One region of the Streptomyces sp. NPDC030799 genome, then DNA from elsewhere that is predicted to be linked to it. Evidence: riboswitches for the same ligand, from Rfam matches in the RefSeq annotation. Region 1 holds a riboswitch; each other region holds the start of a gene.
What was found. A riboswitch is a leader RNA that binds a small molecule or an ion and turns the genes downstream of it on or off. The one in region 1 is predicted to bind cyclic di-AMP.
Positions count from the first base shown of each region.

Region 2: linked by a shared signal. The riboswitch ahead of ACZ41I_RS31620 (M23 family metallopeptidase) and the one ahead of ACZ41I_RS11040 (M23 family metallopeptidase) in region 1 are both predicted to bind cyclic di-AMP.
Region 3: linked by a shared signal. The riboswitch ahead of ACZ41I_RS19155 (C40 family peptidase) and the one ahead of ACZ41I_RS11040 (M23 family metallopeptidase) in region 1 are both predicted to bind cyclic di-AMP.

Region 1 covers NZ_JBVIDS010000004.1:14,930-19,957, reverse strand. Annotated here, with positions in the region: gene ACZ41I_RS11045 (alpha-galactosidase) at 1-2,068, shown strand, start outside; cyclic di-AMP (ydaO/yuaA leader) riboswitch at 2,376-2,531, shown strand; gene ACZ41I_RS11040 (M23 family metallopeptidase) at 2,536-3,462, shown strand; gene ACZ41I_RS11035 (SGNH/GDSL hydrolase family protein) at 3,626-4,411, shown strand; gene ACZ41I_RS11030 (TetR/AcrR family transcriptional regulator) at 4,574-5,028, opposite strand, start outside.
Region 2 covers NZ_JBVIDS010000014.1:157,548-162,575, forward strand. Annotated here, with positions in the region: gene ACZ41I_RS31605 (bifunctional acetate--CoA ligase family protein/GNAT family N-acetyltransferase) at 1-1,079, opposite strand, end outside; gene ACZ41I_RS31610 (HPr family phosphocarrier protein) at 1,258-1,539, shown strand; gene ACZ41I_RS31615 (GntR family transcriptional regulator) at 1,679-2,365, opposite strand; gene ACZ41I_RS31620 (M23 family metallopeptidase) at 2,563-3,306, opposite strand; cyclic di-AMP (ydaO/yuaA leader) riboswitch at 3,319-3,479, opposite strand; gene ACZ41I_RS31625 (M16 family metallopeptidase) at 3,693-5,028, opposite strand, start outside.
Region 3 covers NZ_JBVIDS010000007.1:135,582-140,609, forward strand. Annotated here, with positions in the region: gene pcrA (DNA helicase PcrA) at 1-2,354, opposite strand, end outside; cyclic di-AMP (ydaO/yuaA leader) riboswitch at 2,577-2,746, shown strand; gene ACZ41I_RS19155 (C40 family peptidase) at 2,755-3,936, shown strand; gene ACZ41I_RS19160 (tellurite resistance/C4-dicarboxylate transporter family protein) at 4,042-5,007, shown strand; gene ACZ41I_RS19165 (hypothetical protein) at 5,011-5,028, opposite strand, start outside.

The sequences.
Region 1 (5,028 bases):
CGAAGACGGTCGTACCTGGCTCCTCTCGGGGCCCACCAGCAGCTACGCCCTGCATCTCACCGGCGCGGACGAGCTGCTCCACCTGCACTGGGGGCCACGCATCACCCTCGCGGACGCGCAGGCCCTGGCCAAGGACCCGCTGCCCGGCCACTGGCCCTTCGAGTCCCCCCTGGACGGCCGGGAGGAGTACCCCGTCGAGGGCGGCCCCCGCTTCGTCCGCCCGGCCCTGTCGGTGCGTACCGCCGAGCGACGCGGCACGGAGTGGACCTTCCAGGCGTACGAGGCGGACGGGCCGGAGGGTGACGAGCTGCGGCTGCGCTTCGACGACGACGGCCTCGCCGTCACCCTGCACTACCGGATGCGCGGCGATGTCGTGGAACGCCGGGTGACCGTGGCGAACGGCGGGCACGTACGCGTGGAGCTGCTGCGCGCCGACGCCGCCACCTGGACCCTGCCCGATCGCGAGGGCTGGCGGCTGTCCCAGCTGCACGGCCGCTGGGCAGCCGAGTCCCGCCTCGTCGCCGCCCCGCTCACCTACGGCGAGAAGGTCATCGGCAGCCGCCGCGGCCACACCGGCCACCAGCACCTGCCCTGGGTGGCGCTGGACACCGACGCCACCGAGGAGCGCGGTGAGGTCTACGGATGCGCGCTCGGCTGGTCCGGCTCCTGGCGCATCGCGGTCGCCCAACTCCCGGACGCGCGCGTGCAGATCACCGGCGGCGCCGGCTACGACGACTCGGGCCTGCTGCTCCTGGAGCCGGGGGAGTCGTACACCACCCCGGTGTTCGCGGGCCTGTGGAGCGACGGCGGCTTCGGTGGCGCGAGCCGCGCCTGGCACGCCTACCAGCGCGCGTACGTCATCCCGGACGCCGAGCGGGACCGGCCGGTGCTGTTCAACTCCTGGGAGGCGACGAACTTCGACATCTCCGAGGAGCAGCAGCTCGCGCTCGCCCGCCGGGCCGCCGGGATCGGCGTGGAGCTCTTCGTCGTGGACGACGGCTGGTTCGGCGCCCGCACCAGCGACCGCGCGGGTCTCGGCGACTGGACGCCCAACCCCGACCGCTTCCCGCACGGCCTGAAGCCCCTCGCCGACCAGGTGCACGACCTCGGCATGCAGTTCGGCATCTGGGTCGAGCCCGAAATGGTCAACCCGGACAGCGACCTGTACCGCGCGCACCCGGACTGGGTGCAGTACCAACCGGGACGGAAGCGGACGGAACTGCGCAACCAGCTCGTCCTCAACCTCGCCCGTGAGGATGTGCAGGAGTACCTGTGGGAGCAGCTGCACACCCTGCTCTCCGGCGCGCCGGTCGACTATGTGAAGTGGGACTTCAACCGCTGCTTCACCGACGCCGGCTGGCCCGGTGAGCCGTACCCGCAGCGCCTGTGGGTGGACCACGTCCGCGCCCTGTACGCCCTGCTGGACCGGCTGCGCGCGGCCCACCCCTCCGTCGCCTTCGAGTCCTGCTCGGGGGGTGGCGGCCGGATCGACCTCGGCGTCATGAGCCGCACCGACCAGGTGTGGACCTCCGACAACACCGACCCGCTGGACCGGCTCGCCATCCAGCACGGCTTCAGTCAGATCCACCCGGCCCGGATCATGGCCGCCTGGGTCACGGACAGCCCGAACACCCAGCTCAACGGTCGGGTCAGTGGCCTGCGGTTCCGTTTCGTCAGCGCCATGGCGGGCGTGCTCGGGGTGGGCGGCGACCTCACCGAGTGGACCGATCAGGAACTGGCCGAGGCCCGGCAGTGGATCGATCTCTACAAGGAGATCCGGCCGGTCGTCCAGCAGGGCGACCTGTACCGGCTGCGACCTCCGGCCGGTGGACTGAGCGCCGTCCAGTACGTCCTGGGTGAGGAGACGGTGGTCCTCGCCTGGCTCCAGGCGCAGAGCCACGGCGAACCCGTGCCGGCGCTGCGCCTGCGCGGACTCGACCCGGCGGCGTCGTACGAATGTCGCGAAACGGGCGAAGTCCATCGCGGTGCCGTACTGCTGCACCACGGGCTGCGTGCCGGCCTCAAAGGTGACCTGGATGCAACGGTTATCCGCCTGCGCCGCATCTAATGCTTCTGCCCGAATTGGTGCCTTCATTCAAACTCGGAGTGAAATGCGGACTCATGGTCGGGTGCGCGTGAGGAGCGTCATATTCGTGACGGTGCGTGCCGCGTCATGTCCACGTAATTTCCTCGGTGAAGAGGGAATTTGAAGGGCCGTAACGGGTGGAAATGCACGGAGGGTGACGGCGAATTCCCGAATCCGATCTTCTGAAAGGCGAACGGCGGAATCCGACTGCTTGTTTCCCTGCGTCCCACCCGCTTACGTTCGCCACCGATCCGGACGGAACGCCGAATCCTGCCGCCGCCCGGAGCCCCACACACTTGACCCGTGTTCGGCAGGAGCGGGGGACCCATCAGGTACCACTGCCTGTCCGGTCTCCGCGACAGGCTCGGGGTGAAACCGTGCGCGCACGGCCGGGCAGCTCCAGCCCGAACCCGACAGCTCACCTCGCAGGCGCCGGAGAGGAATGCGCCATGCCTGGTAAGGGCAAGCACCGACGCCCCAAGACCCCGCGTCTTTCCCGCTCGATCGCCGTCGCCGGAACCGGTGGTGCCGCCCTGGCCCTCCCGCTCGTCGGAACCACCGGGGCGCATGCCGTCGGCACCGCGCAGTCCGTCTCCGCGCAGGCCGTGCAGTCCCTTCGGGCCCCGGTGCACAAGGCCGCCGCGCAGCCGGATTCCGGCGTCCGTACCTACACGGTGAAGACCGGCGACTGCCTTTCGGTGATCGCCGACGAGCAGCACGTGGCGGGCGGCTGGCACCGCCTCTACGCCGACAACCGGCAGGCCGTCGGCGACGACCCGTCGCTGATCCACCCCGGCCTGGAGCTCGCGCTCGGCAGGCAGGCCGCACCCACCCGCAGGCAGACCGCACCCACCCGCACCGAGCCCGCGGCCCCGAGCCGGTCGTCCGGCGGCTCGCACCGCTCCACGCCCCAGGCGGCCCCGGCGCCCAGGACCTCCGGCGCCGCCACGACGCCGGCCACCTCCACCGGCTTCACCCTCCCGGTCACGGGCGCCACCATCGGCACCGGTTACCACGTGGCCGGCAGCATGTGGTCCAGCGGCTACCACACGGGCGTCGACTTCGTCGTACCGACCGGCACCCCGGTCAAGGCCGTCGCCGCCGGGACGGTCGTCTCCGCCGGCTGGGGCGGCGCGTACGGCAACCAGGTCGTCCTCAGGCTGAACGACGGCCACTACGCGCAGTACGGCCACCTCTCCCGGCTCTCCGTCTCGCCCGGGCAGACCGTGACCGAGGGCCGGCAGGTCGGCCTGTCGGGCGCCACCGGCAACGTCACCGGCCCGCACCTGCACTTCGAGATCCGTACCACCCCCGACTACGGCTCCGACATCGACCCGGTCGGCTACCTCCGCGAGCACGGCGTCGCCGTCGTCTGAGGCTGTCCGTCCTTCGGCGTGTTCGCCCTGTTCCGGGTTGGCAAATCATTTAAGGGTGTCATATCTCACCGGCCGTCAACCCCTGCCTACGGTCGCGTAGGACACATCCAAAGGTGAATCATGGTCCGACGTGGCAGACGATTCGAAGAGTGACAACACATCAGTGATCGGGTCGTACGTGGCGGTGGGGGACAGCTTCACCGAGGGCGTCGGCGACCCCGGCCCCGACGGGGCATTCGTCGGCTGGGCCGACCGGTTCGCGGTACTGCTCGCGGACCGGCAGCCCGAGGGCGACTTCAAATACACCAATCTCGCGGTCCGCGGGAAGCTGCTCGACCAGATCGTGCAGGACCAGCTCCCGCAGGCCGTCGAACTCGCCCCGGACCTGGTGTCCTTCTGCGCGGGCGGCAACGACATCATCCGGCCCGGCACCGACCCGGACGAGGTGGCCGAGCGCTTCGAGCGCGCCGTGGCCCGGCTGACCGAGGCGGTCGGCACGGTGATGGTGACGACCGGCTTCGACACCCGTGGCGTCCCCGTGCTGAAGCATCTGCGCGGCAAGATCGCCACGTACAACGGGCACGTCCGCGCCATCGCCGACCGGTACGGCTGCCCCGTGCTCGACCTGTGGTCCCTGAAGTCCGTACAGGACCGCAGGGCCTGGGACAGTGACCGGCTGCACCTCTCGCCCGAGGGGCACACGCGCGTGGCGCTGCGCGCCGGCCAGGTCCTCGGCCTGGAGATCCCGGCCGACCCGGAGCAGCCGTGGCCGCCGCAGCCGCCCCGGGGCACGCTGGACATCCGCCGCGACGACGTCCAGTGGGCCCGCGAGTACCTGGTCCCGTGGATCGGCCGCCGTCTGCGCGGCGAGTCCTCCGGCGACCATGTCACCGCGAAGGGCACCCTTTCCCCCGACGACATCAAGCTGCGCATCACCTCGGTGGCCTGACCGGCACCCACGTGCCCCGCACCGCCCGTACCCGCGGTGCGGGGCACGTGGGTGTCCGGCCGGCCGGTGTTCGTCGGCGGCGCCCGCCCAACCCCGGCTTCGGGCACCACAGCGGCTCACCCGCACAGCACCGTGCAGCCGGCCCGATGCGGCCGAGAGCCCCTACCGTTCGGTCAACGCCTGCCGGTCCAGGCCCAGTTCACGGGCCAGCGCCTCGTCGGTCCATTCCTGCGCGCGGGTCCGCGGCACCGCTCCGGGGTACGAGGTCAGCTGCACGGCCAGCCCGTCCAGCAGCGCGGTCAGCCGCAGCGCGGCACCGGCCGGGTCGGCGCAGGCGAACTCGCCCGCCGCCACGCCCTCGGCGATGACCTCGGCGATCGCCGCCTTCCACTGCTTGTCGAGATCCCGGGTGACCTCGCGCAGCACCGGCTCGCGCAGGGCCACCGCCCAGCCCTCGATCCACAGCCGCCAGCCCTTGGCCTGCCCGGTCGGGGCATACCAGCGCACCGCGGCCCGCAGCCGGCGCAGCGCGGACGTCCGCCGCCCCAGGAGCTTGCGCAGATGCGCGAGATCGTCCTCTGCCGCGTACCGGAACGCGGCCGCGACCAGCTTCTCCT
Region 2 (5,028 bases), on a different contig from region 1:
TGAGGGGCCAGGGAGGCGTTCAGCCGGACGTCCGGTGCGGTGTTGATGATCCCGAACGCGTTCGGGCCGATGATCCGCATGCCGTACGCGCGTGCCTGCCGCACGAGCGCCCGCTGCCGCTCGCGTCCCTCGGGCCCGCTCTCGGCGTACCCGGCGGAGAGCACGACGAGTCCCTGCACCCCGTGTTCTCCGCATTCGGCGACCACCGCGGGCACCTGCTCGGCCGGTACGGCGACGACGGCGAGGTCCACCGGGCCGTCGATGTCCCGCACGGACCGGTGCGCCGGCACCCCGTCGACCTCCTCGATGTGCGCCGGGAAGGCCTTGTTCACGGCGTGCAGCCGGCCTCCGTAGCCGGCGTCCCGGATGTTGCCGAGGACGCTGCGGCCGACTCCGCCGGGGGCGCGGCCGACGCCGACGACCGCCACGGAACCGGGCGCGAGCAGCCGCCGTACCGAGCGGGCCTCGGCGCGCTGCTCCCGCGCGCGCTGCACGGCGAGGGAGCGGTCGGTGGGTTCGAGATCGAACTCCAGGCGTACGACGCCGTCCTCGAAGCTGCGCTTCTGGGTGTAGCCGGCGTCCGTGAACACCTTGATCATCTTGTTGTTGGCGGGCAGTACCTCGGCGGCGAAGCGGCGGATGCCGCGCTCGCGGGCGACGGCGGCGATGTGCTCCAGCAGGGCGGAGGCGACCCCGCGGCCCTGGTGGGCGTCCTGCACGAGGAAGGCGACCTCGGCCTCGTCGGCGGGCGCGGAGGCGGGCAGGCCGTCGGTGCCGATGCGGTCGTAGCGTACGGTGGCGATGAACTCGCCGCCGATGGTGGCCGCGAGTCCCACCCGGTCCACAAAGTCGTGGTGCGTGAAGCGGTGGACGTCCTTGGCGGAGAGCCTGGGGTACGGCGCGAAGAAGCGGTAGTACTTCGACTCGTCCGAGACCTGCTCGTAGAAGCTGACCAGGCGGTCGGCGTCATCAATGGTGATGGGCCGGATGCGCGCGGTACCCCCGTCGCGCAGCACCACGTCCGCCTCCCAGTGGGCGGGGTACTGGTGCCGGTCCTGCCGGTCCGCCGAGGTCTGCATGGGCCCCAGAGTACGGCTCGCGTACGACAACGGCGCGGGGCAGTCTGTGGAGGACGACGAGTCGGACCGAGGCCGCGGTCCGACGACCCGCCGGGGCAGGACGAAGGTCCGCTCCGGGCATGCTTCACGATATGGGAAACTGGTCTAGACAACCCTGAAGACTGAAGGGCAGCAACACATGGCTGAGCGCCGCGTCAACGTCGGCTGGGCCGAGGGCCTCCACGCCCGCCCCGCCTCCATCTTCGTCCGAGCCGCCACGGCCGCAGGCGTCCCGGTGACGATCGCCAAGGCTGACGGCAACCCCGTCAACGCGGCCTCCATGCTGGCTGTCCTGGGCCTGGGCGCCCAGGGCGGCGAGGAGATCGTCCTCGCCTCCGACGCCGAGGGCGCGGACGTCGCCCTGGACCGTCTGGCCAAGCTGGTCTCCGAGGGGCTGGAAGAGCTGCCCGAGACCGTCTGAGCAAGGCGGGGGAGCCGCGCCGCCCATTCCGGGTGGCGCGGCTTCCGCGTTTTCCGGAACAAGAATTCAGGGCGCCGGAGAAAAGGGCAGCGGAAATCATGCCCACCGAATAGCCCCTTCTTTGTATACGGTGCCCGTGTTAATGCCGAAGGCTCGGCATGTTTACGGCGTGTTGCGAAGTCCTCACGCGCTCGGCGGACCCGGAAAAACGGAGCCGGTGCGCGGCCGTCGCGCGCTCGGTGTGCAGCGCCGTGACCGCCCGCGCGCGCTCGCCGTCGCCGCGCGCCACCGCGTCGACGATGGCGCCGTGTTCCGCCCAGGACTCCACCGGGCTCGGCGGCGCCTCCACCGCGTACATCCAGGCGATCTTGTGCCGCAGCTGGGTGAGCATCGCGCTCAGCGAGGGACTGCCACAGGCCTGGGCGAGCGTCTCGTGGAACCAGCCGCCCAGTGAGCGCAGATCGTCGCTGTGGCCCCTCCTGGCCCGCTCCTGACCGATCCTGACCAGGCCGCGCAGCACCTTCAGGTGGGCCTCCGTGCGGCGCTGGGCGGCCCGGGCGGCTCCGAGCGGCTCCAGGAGCATGCGCATCTCCAGCAGGTCGGCCGCCTCCTGCTCGGTCGGCTCGGCCACGCACGCGCCGGCGTGCCGGCGGGTCACCACGAATCCCTCGGCCTCCAGGGTGCGCAGCGCCTCGCGGACGGGGACGCGCGAGACGCCGTAGCGGCGGGCCAGGACTTCCTCGGTGAGGCGGCCGCCGCGCTCATGGACACCGGCCACGATGTCGTCCCGGATCGCCGTGCACACCGAGTGCGCCGGAATACGCATGACCGACCTCCGTCTTAATCCCCGTGAAACGTCGACGATGGACGCGTGTTCCGTGACTCTATTCCAATGCGTCGGACATTCCGACGGCGGGCCGGAATCCATGGATATTTTTTTGGCCAGCGGATCCGGTGGACGCGCCGGAAAACGGCGGAAGCCCCGGCCGGTGCGGGCGGGGCTTCCGGGGAGCGGCAGGGGCGTCAGACGTCCACGCCGTGCTTGCGGAGGTAGGCGACCGGGTCGACGTCCGAGCCGTAGTCGGGAGTCGTACGGGCCTCGAAGTGGAGGTGCGGACCGGTGACGTTGCCGGTCGCGCCGGACAGGCCGATCTGCAGGCCCGGGGTGACCTGCTGGCCCACCGTGACGCCGATCGACGACAGATGGCCGTACTGGGTGTACATGCCGTCGGCCATGCGGATCACGATCTCGTTGCCGTACGCGCCGCCCCAGCCGGTGGAGACGACGGTGCCCATGCCGACGGCGTGGACGGGCGTGCCGCTGGCCGCGTGGAAGTCGATACCGGTGTGCGAACCGGAGGACCACAGCGAGCTGCTGGCCTTGTAGGCCGTCGACACGTAGGAGTGTGCGATCGGGGCGACGAAGGCGTTCAGCCGCTCGCGCTCGGCCTCGCGGGCGGCGCGGGCCCTGGCCTGGCGGATCTCCTGGGCCCGCTTGGCCGCGGCCTCCTCGGCCGCCTTCTGTTCGGCGGCCTGCTGCTGGGCGGCGGCCTGCGCGTCGATCTGCTCGGCGATGTCGTCGCCGACGCTGATCACCGGGGTGAGGCCGGTCTGCTCGGCGGTGTTCTCGGCGGCCGTCGCCGGAGACGCCGCGAGGGTGCCGATGACGCCGGTGGTGGTGAGGGCCGCGATGCCGGCCGCCTGAGCGGTGGTGCGCTTGACCCGGCCGGGCTTGCGATGCTTCCCGGTGGCGCACATGAACGCCATGAAGTGGCTGGTCCTTTCCTTCCCTCTCGCCTACCGGGTTAGCTGACGGGTTCGGAGCAGGAAGGTCTCCTACAGGCCCCCTCGCTGTCGCGCGGGCGCCCGATTCACCCCAGGGACGGTGGGTCCCCGGCTCCCCTGGCTCGCGCCGTACGGGGACTCGGCGATGGCTGTCCGGTGCCGCGGGTGCGGCGTACTGCCTGACGAACAGCCCGGACGACGCTACGGAAGCCTGCTTTCCAACCTCAAACGGATCCGGGCTTTTGTAGCGCATCCCACAGGGCAGACAGGCAACCTCCGCCTCAAATCGGGCATCTGGGGAAGGGAGTGGAACCGCAGGGGCCCTGACGGTGTGTCGACCGTCAGGGCCCCTCGCGTGCGTGCCGTTGCTACTCGGCCGCCACCACGGTCACATCGCCGATGCCGAGTGCCTCGACCGGCGCCTTGATCTGGGCGGCGTCACCGACGAGGACGGTCACCATGCGGTCCACCGGGAAGGCGTTCACGACGGCCGCCGTGGCCTCCACCGTGCCCGTCGCGGCCAGCTGCTGATACAGCGTCGCCTGGAAGTCGTCGGGCAGGTGCTGCTCGACCTGGTCGGCCAGCGTGCTCGCCACGGCCGCCGCGGTCTCGTACTTCAGCGGCGCCACCCCGACGAGGTTCTGCACGGCCACGTCCCGCTCGGCGTCGGTCAGGCCCTCCGCCGCGAGGGTCCGCAGCACCTTCCACAGGTCCTCCAGCGCGGGACCGGTGTTGGGGGTGTCCACGGAGCCGCTGATGGCGAGCATGGAGGCGCCCGTGCCGTCCGGTGCGGACCTGAGGACCTGCCCGAAGGCGCGCACTCCGTAGGTGTAGCCCTTCTCCTCGCGCAGGACGCGGTCCAGGCGGGAGGTGAGGGTGCCGCCGAGGCAGTAGGTGCCGAGCACCTGGGCGGGCCACACGCGGTCGTGCCGGTCGGGGCCGACGCGGCCGATGAGCAGCTGCGTCTGGACGGCGCCGGGCCGGTCCACGATGACCACGCGGCCGGTGTCGTCCGCGGTCACCGGGGGCACGGGCCGCGGCTCGCCCGGGGTGCCGGTCCAGGCGCCCAGGGTGTCGCCGAGCAGCGCGTCCAGGTCGATCCCGGTGAGGTCGCCGACCACGACGGCCGTGGCCGTGGCGGGGCGTACGTACCGGTCGTAGAAGGCGCGTACGGCGGCGGCGTCGATCTTCTCGACGGTCTCCTCGGTGCCCTGGCGCGGACGCGACATGCGCGAGGTCGCCGGGAACAGCTCCTTGGAGAGTTCCTTGGCGGCCCGGCGGGAGGGGTTGGCCAGCTCGTGCGGGATCTCGTCCAGGCGGTTGCGGACCAGCCGCTCCACCTCGCTCTCGGCGAAGGCGGGCGCGCGCAGGGCGTCGGCGATCAGGCCGAGGCCCTTGGCCAGGCGGGAGGCCGGGACCTCCAGGCTGAGCCGGACGCCGGGGTGGTCGGCGTGCGCGTCGAGCGTGGCGCCCGCGCGCTCCAGCTCGGCGGCGAACTCCTCGGCGGAGTGCTTGTCGGTACCCTCGGAGAAGGCCCGCGCCATGATCGTGGCAACGCCGTCCAGGCCGGCCGGCTCGGCGTCCAGGGGTGCGTCGAGCAGCACCTCGACGGCGACGACCTGCTGGCCGGGGCGGTGGCAGCGCAGCACGGTCAGGCCGTTGCCGAGCGCGGTGCGCTCGGGCGCCGGGAACGCCCAGGGCCGG
Region 3 (5,028 bases), on a different contig from region 1:
TCGTGGGTGACCCGGTCCCCGACGGCCAGTGCCACCACCGGCTTCTCCGCCGTGCGCCGCGTGGCGAAGCCGGACGCGCCCGACGCCGAGGAACGCGAGCGGGTCGAGGACAGCGAGGCCGCGATCCCGGAGACCGGGCCGGAGGAAGCCGGTGCCGTCGCGCCGGTCCGCTTCCACTCGACATGGGCGGGCGGGATCTCCTCCAGGAAACGGGAGGGCGGGTTGTACGACGGCTGGCCCCAGGCGCTGCGCATCGCGGAGCGCGTGAGGTAGAGCCGCTCCCGCGCGCGCGTGATGCCGACGTACGCCAGGCGCCGCTCCTCCTCCAGCTCCTTGGTCTGGCCGAGGGCGCGCATGTGCGGGAAGACGCCGTCCTCCATGCCGGTCAGGAAGACGACAGGGAACTCCAGGCCCTTGGCGGTGTGCAGGGTCATCAGGGTGATGACGCCGTCGCCGTCCTCCTCGTCGGGGATCTGGTCCGAGTCGGCGACCAGGGCGACCTGCTCCAGGAAGTCGGCCAGCCCCACCGGCTCGCCCTCGCCGCGCTCCTGCTCGAACTCCAGCGCCACGGCCGCGAGTTCCTGGAGGTTCTCGATGCGGGTCTCGTCCTGCGGATCGGTGGAGGCCTGCAACTCGGCGAGGTAGCCGGTGCGTTCCAGGACCGCCTCCAGGACGGTGGCCGGTCCGGCGCCGGACTCGGCGATCGTGCGCAGGTCCTCCATCAGCGTGTTGAACCGCTTGACCGCGTTGGTGGAGCGCGCGGCCATGCCGTACGCCTCGTCCACACGCTTCAGCGCCTGCGGGAAGCTGATCTTCTCGCGCTGGGCGAGGGCGTCGACCATCGCCTCCGCGCGATCGCCGATGCCCCGCTTGGGCACGTTGAGGATGCGGCGCAGCGGCACCGAGTCCTCGGGGTTGGCGAGGACCCGCAGATAGGCGAGGACGTCCCGGACCTCCTTGCGCTCGTAGAAGCGGACCCCGCCGACGACCTTGTAGGGCAGGCCGACGCGGATGAAGATCTCTTCGAAGACACGGGACTGGGCGTTGGTGCGGTAGAAGACGGCGACGTCGCCGGCCTTGGCCTCGCCCGCGTCCACCAGGCGGTCTATCTCTTCGGCGACGAACTGCGCCTCGTCGTGCTCGGTGTCGGCGACGTATCCGGTGATCCGCGCGCCCTGGCCGGCGTTGGTCCACAGGTTCTTCGGGCGGCGGGACTCGTTCCGCTCGATGACCGCGTTGGCGGCGGACAGGATGGTCTGGGTGGAGCGGTAGTTCTGCTCCAGCAGGATCGTCGTCGCGTCCGGATAGTCCTCCTCGAACTGGAGGATGTTGCGGATCGTCGCACCCCGGAAGGCGTAGATCGACTGGTCCGCGTCACCCACCACGCACAGTTCGGCGGGCGGGAGGTCGTACTCGCCGGGCGGGGTGTCCTCATCGTGTTCCCCGGTGCCGACGAGCTCCCGTACGAGCGCGTACTGGGCGTGGTTGGTGTCCTGGTACTCGTCGACCAGGACGTGCCGGAAGCGGCGGCGGTAGTGCTCGGCCACGTCCGGGAAGGCACGCAGCAGGTTGACCGTCGTCATGATCAGGTCGTCGAAGTCGAGGGCGTTCGCCTCGCGCAGCCGCGACTGGTACAGGGCGTAGGCCTGGGCGAGGGTCTTCTCGAAGCCGTCGGTGGCCTGGGCGGCGAAGTCCTCCTCGTCGATCAGCTCGTTCTTCAGGTTGCTGATCTTGGCGCTGAAGGACTTCGGCGGGAAGCGCTTGGGGTCGAGGTCCAGGTCGCGGCAGACCAGGGCCATCAGGCGCTTCGAGTCCGCGGCGTCGTAGATCGAGAACGACGACGTGAAGCCGAGCTTCTTGCTCTCGCGGCGCAGGATGCGCACGCACGCGCTGTGGAAGGTCATCACCCACATCGCGTGCGCGCGCGGGCCGACGAGCTGCTCGACGCGCTCCTTCATCTCGCCCGCGGCCTTGTTGGTGAAGGTGATCGCGAGGATCTGGCCCGGGTGCACGTGCCGCTCGGCGAGGAGGTGGGCAATGCGGTGGGTGAGCACACGCGTCTTGCCGGAGCCGGCGCCGGCGACGATGAGCAGCGGCGAGCCGGCGTGCACGACCGCGGCACGCTGGTTGTCGTTCAGCCCTTCCAGGAGGGCCGCCGCGTCGAGCGCGGGGCGGGGGGCGCCGTCGCGGTAGTAGGCGTCCCGGTCCGGCGGCACGTCGAACTTCCCGCCGAACAGATCGTCCGGAATCGACTCCGGAGCGTGATCGTCCTCGGGCGGCGGCGGGGGCTCCTCCTCGCGCCCGCGAGGGGGCTGGAGGTCCGCCAGGAAGCTGTCGTCAAAGAGGCTGCTCATCGCTCTACGAGTCTAGGGCGCCCCACCGACAACCGGTCGCCGTCCCGGCAAGATGGCCGACCGGCGAAGCGGCGGACATCCTGAGGCACGGCCCTGACGCTGCGGAATCACCCGATGACGTGGACGTGATCCCGACGCCGGATCACGAAAATGTATCGGACATATCACGCACCAACCTTCACACTAGTCACACCGGTTGGCTAGGTTGCCGTCAGGCCGCGTGCGCGGCCTCCGCCGAGTCCGGCGCGCCCGCACGGCGCCCGGAGCCGGGGACCCACCGAATCCTGGGGTGAATCGGCCGACTCCCGCCCGGGACGAGGCCGTAGGGCAACCCTTCCGAACCGCCGCCCGAACCCGACAGCTAACCCGGTAGGCGGCTCACTGGAAGGAGTCGCCTCCCTTGGCGTCGCACCGCAAGACGCGCCCCGGCGGGGCCATCGGGACGGGCCTGCGCACCCCCGCCCTCGCCACCGCCGCCCTCACCTCCATGGCCGTGCTCTCGCAGACCGCAGAGGCCACCCCGGGTACCGATCACGCCAAGCCGAGCCTGGAGGAGGTCGAGAAGAAGGTCGACGACCTCTACCGCCAGGCGGAGTCGGCGACCGAGAAGTACAACGCGGCCAAGGAGCGGACAGGAAAGCAGCGGGGCCGCGTCGACGCCCTGCGCGACGACGTCGCCCGGCGTACCGAACGCCTCAACAAGGCCCGGGAGGAGCTGGGTTCCTTCGCCGCGGCCCAGTACCGCACCGGCGCCGCCGCACCCGACACGGCCACCTTCCTGCTCGCGGACAGCCCGCAGGACTACTTCGACCAGAGCCAGCTGATGAACCGGCTGACCTCGCGGGAGAAGAGCGCGGTCGACGGCTACATCGGCGAGCAGGCCGCGACCATGAGGAAACGGCGGGAGGCAGCGGAGAGCCTGCGGACGCTGACCGACTCGCAGCACGACCTGCAGACCGCCAAGGCGACCGTCCAGAAGAAACTCGCCTCCGCGCGCAAGCTGCTGTCACAGCTGACGGCCCAGGAGAAGGCGCGGCTGGCCGCCATCGAGCGGGAGAAGCAGCAGGAGGCGGCACGCAAGGCGGCCGAGCTGGCGAAGCGGCAGGCAGCCCAGCAGCAAGCCGCTTCGTCGCCGTCCTCGTCGTCGTCATCCTCCTCCTCGTCGTCCGGATCCGGTTCGACGGGCTCCGGCTCGACCGGGTCCACGGCCCCCAGTTCGGACGGCACGAAGGCCGAGAAGGCGATCGCCTTCGCCCGCGCACAGATCGGCAAGCCGTATGTGTGGGGCGCCACCGGGCCGGACTCCTACGACTGCTCGGGCCTTACCCAGGCCGCCTGGAAGGCGGCCGGCGTCACCCTTCCGCGCACCACGTACGACCAGGTCCATGCGGGCACCACGGTGTCACTGGCCGACGCCCGGCCGGGCGACCTGGTCTTCTTCTACGACGACATCAGCCACGTCGGCCTCTACATGGGCAACGGCATGATGATCCACGCCCCGAAGCCGGGCGCGTACGTCCGCGAGGAGTCGATCTACTACGGCGGAGAGTCGATCATCCACAGCGTGGTCCGACCGGGCTGACCGAACCGGCCGACTTCGCCCCACGCGCGCGTACCGGCGTTTTCGCCCTCCACGCGCGCGTGCCCTTCCCGGGCAGGGACCGTGCGGCTCCCTAGCATCGGGCGCATGCCCGGCATCCCAGGTCTGCGTCCATGGTGGGCGGAGCGGCCCCCCGCGGCCGGGGCCGCCGTGATGGCGACCGGCATCCTGTCGGTCGGGCTGCATGTGACCGGACACGAGGCGCTCTCCCGGGTGACGCTCGCGATGACCGGCGTCGCCTGGGTGGCGCTGGCCGCCGACTTCGTCCTGCGGCTGCTCTGCGAGCGGCAGCGCTGGGTGGCCGAGGCGGAGAGCCCCGGCGCGCTCACCTCCGTCGCCGCGACCACCGTGCTCGGTACCCGGGTGTCGGAGCTGGGCCGGCAGGCCGCGGCCGAGGCGCTGCTGGCGCTCGCGGCCCTGCTGTGGCCGGTGCTGCTGGTCCTGGTCGTCCGGCACTGGAGGCGGCGCATGCCGGGAGCGGTGTTCCTGTGTTGTGTGGCCACACAGGGGCTCGTCGTACTGGCCGCGACGCTGGCCGCGGCCCAGCGCACGGCATGGCTCGCGCACGCTGCGCTGGGCCTGTTCTGGCTGGGGCTGGTGCTCTACGGCCTCGCGCTGGCCCGCTTCGACGCACGGCAGGTGCTGGAGGGGGCCGGTGATCACTGGATCGCCGGCGGAGCGCTGGCGATCTCCGCGCTGGCGGGGGCGAAACTGCTCGTCGCCGGGGATGCGGGCCTGTATCTGTGGGACGAGGACGACCGCGGTGTGCTGCGCACCGTGACGGTCGCGCTGCTCGTCCTGGACCTGGCCTGGTATCTCGTGCTGCTGACCGCCGAAGCGGTGCGGCCCCGACGCGGCTACGACGTGCGGCGGTGGGCGACGGTGTTCCCGATGGGGATGACGGCGGCGGCGACGCTGACCGTCGCGACCGTCCTCGCCGTCCCATGGCTCAGATGGCCGGGACGGGTGCTGCTGTGGGTGGCGGTGGCGGGGTGGCTCGCTGCCGCCGCCGGTGCGGTGCTCGCGGCCCGCGCCGGCGGCAGGGACGGCTGACCGTCAGGTCCACAGCACGGC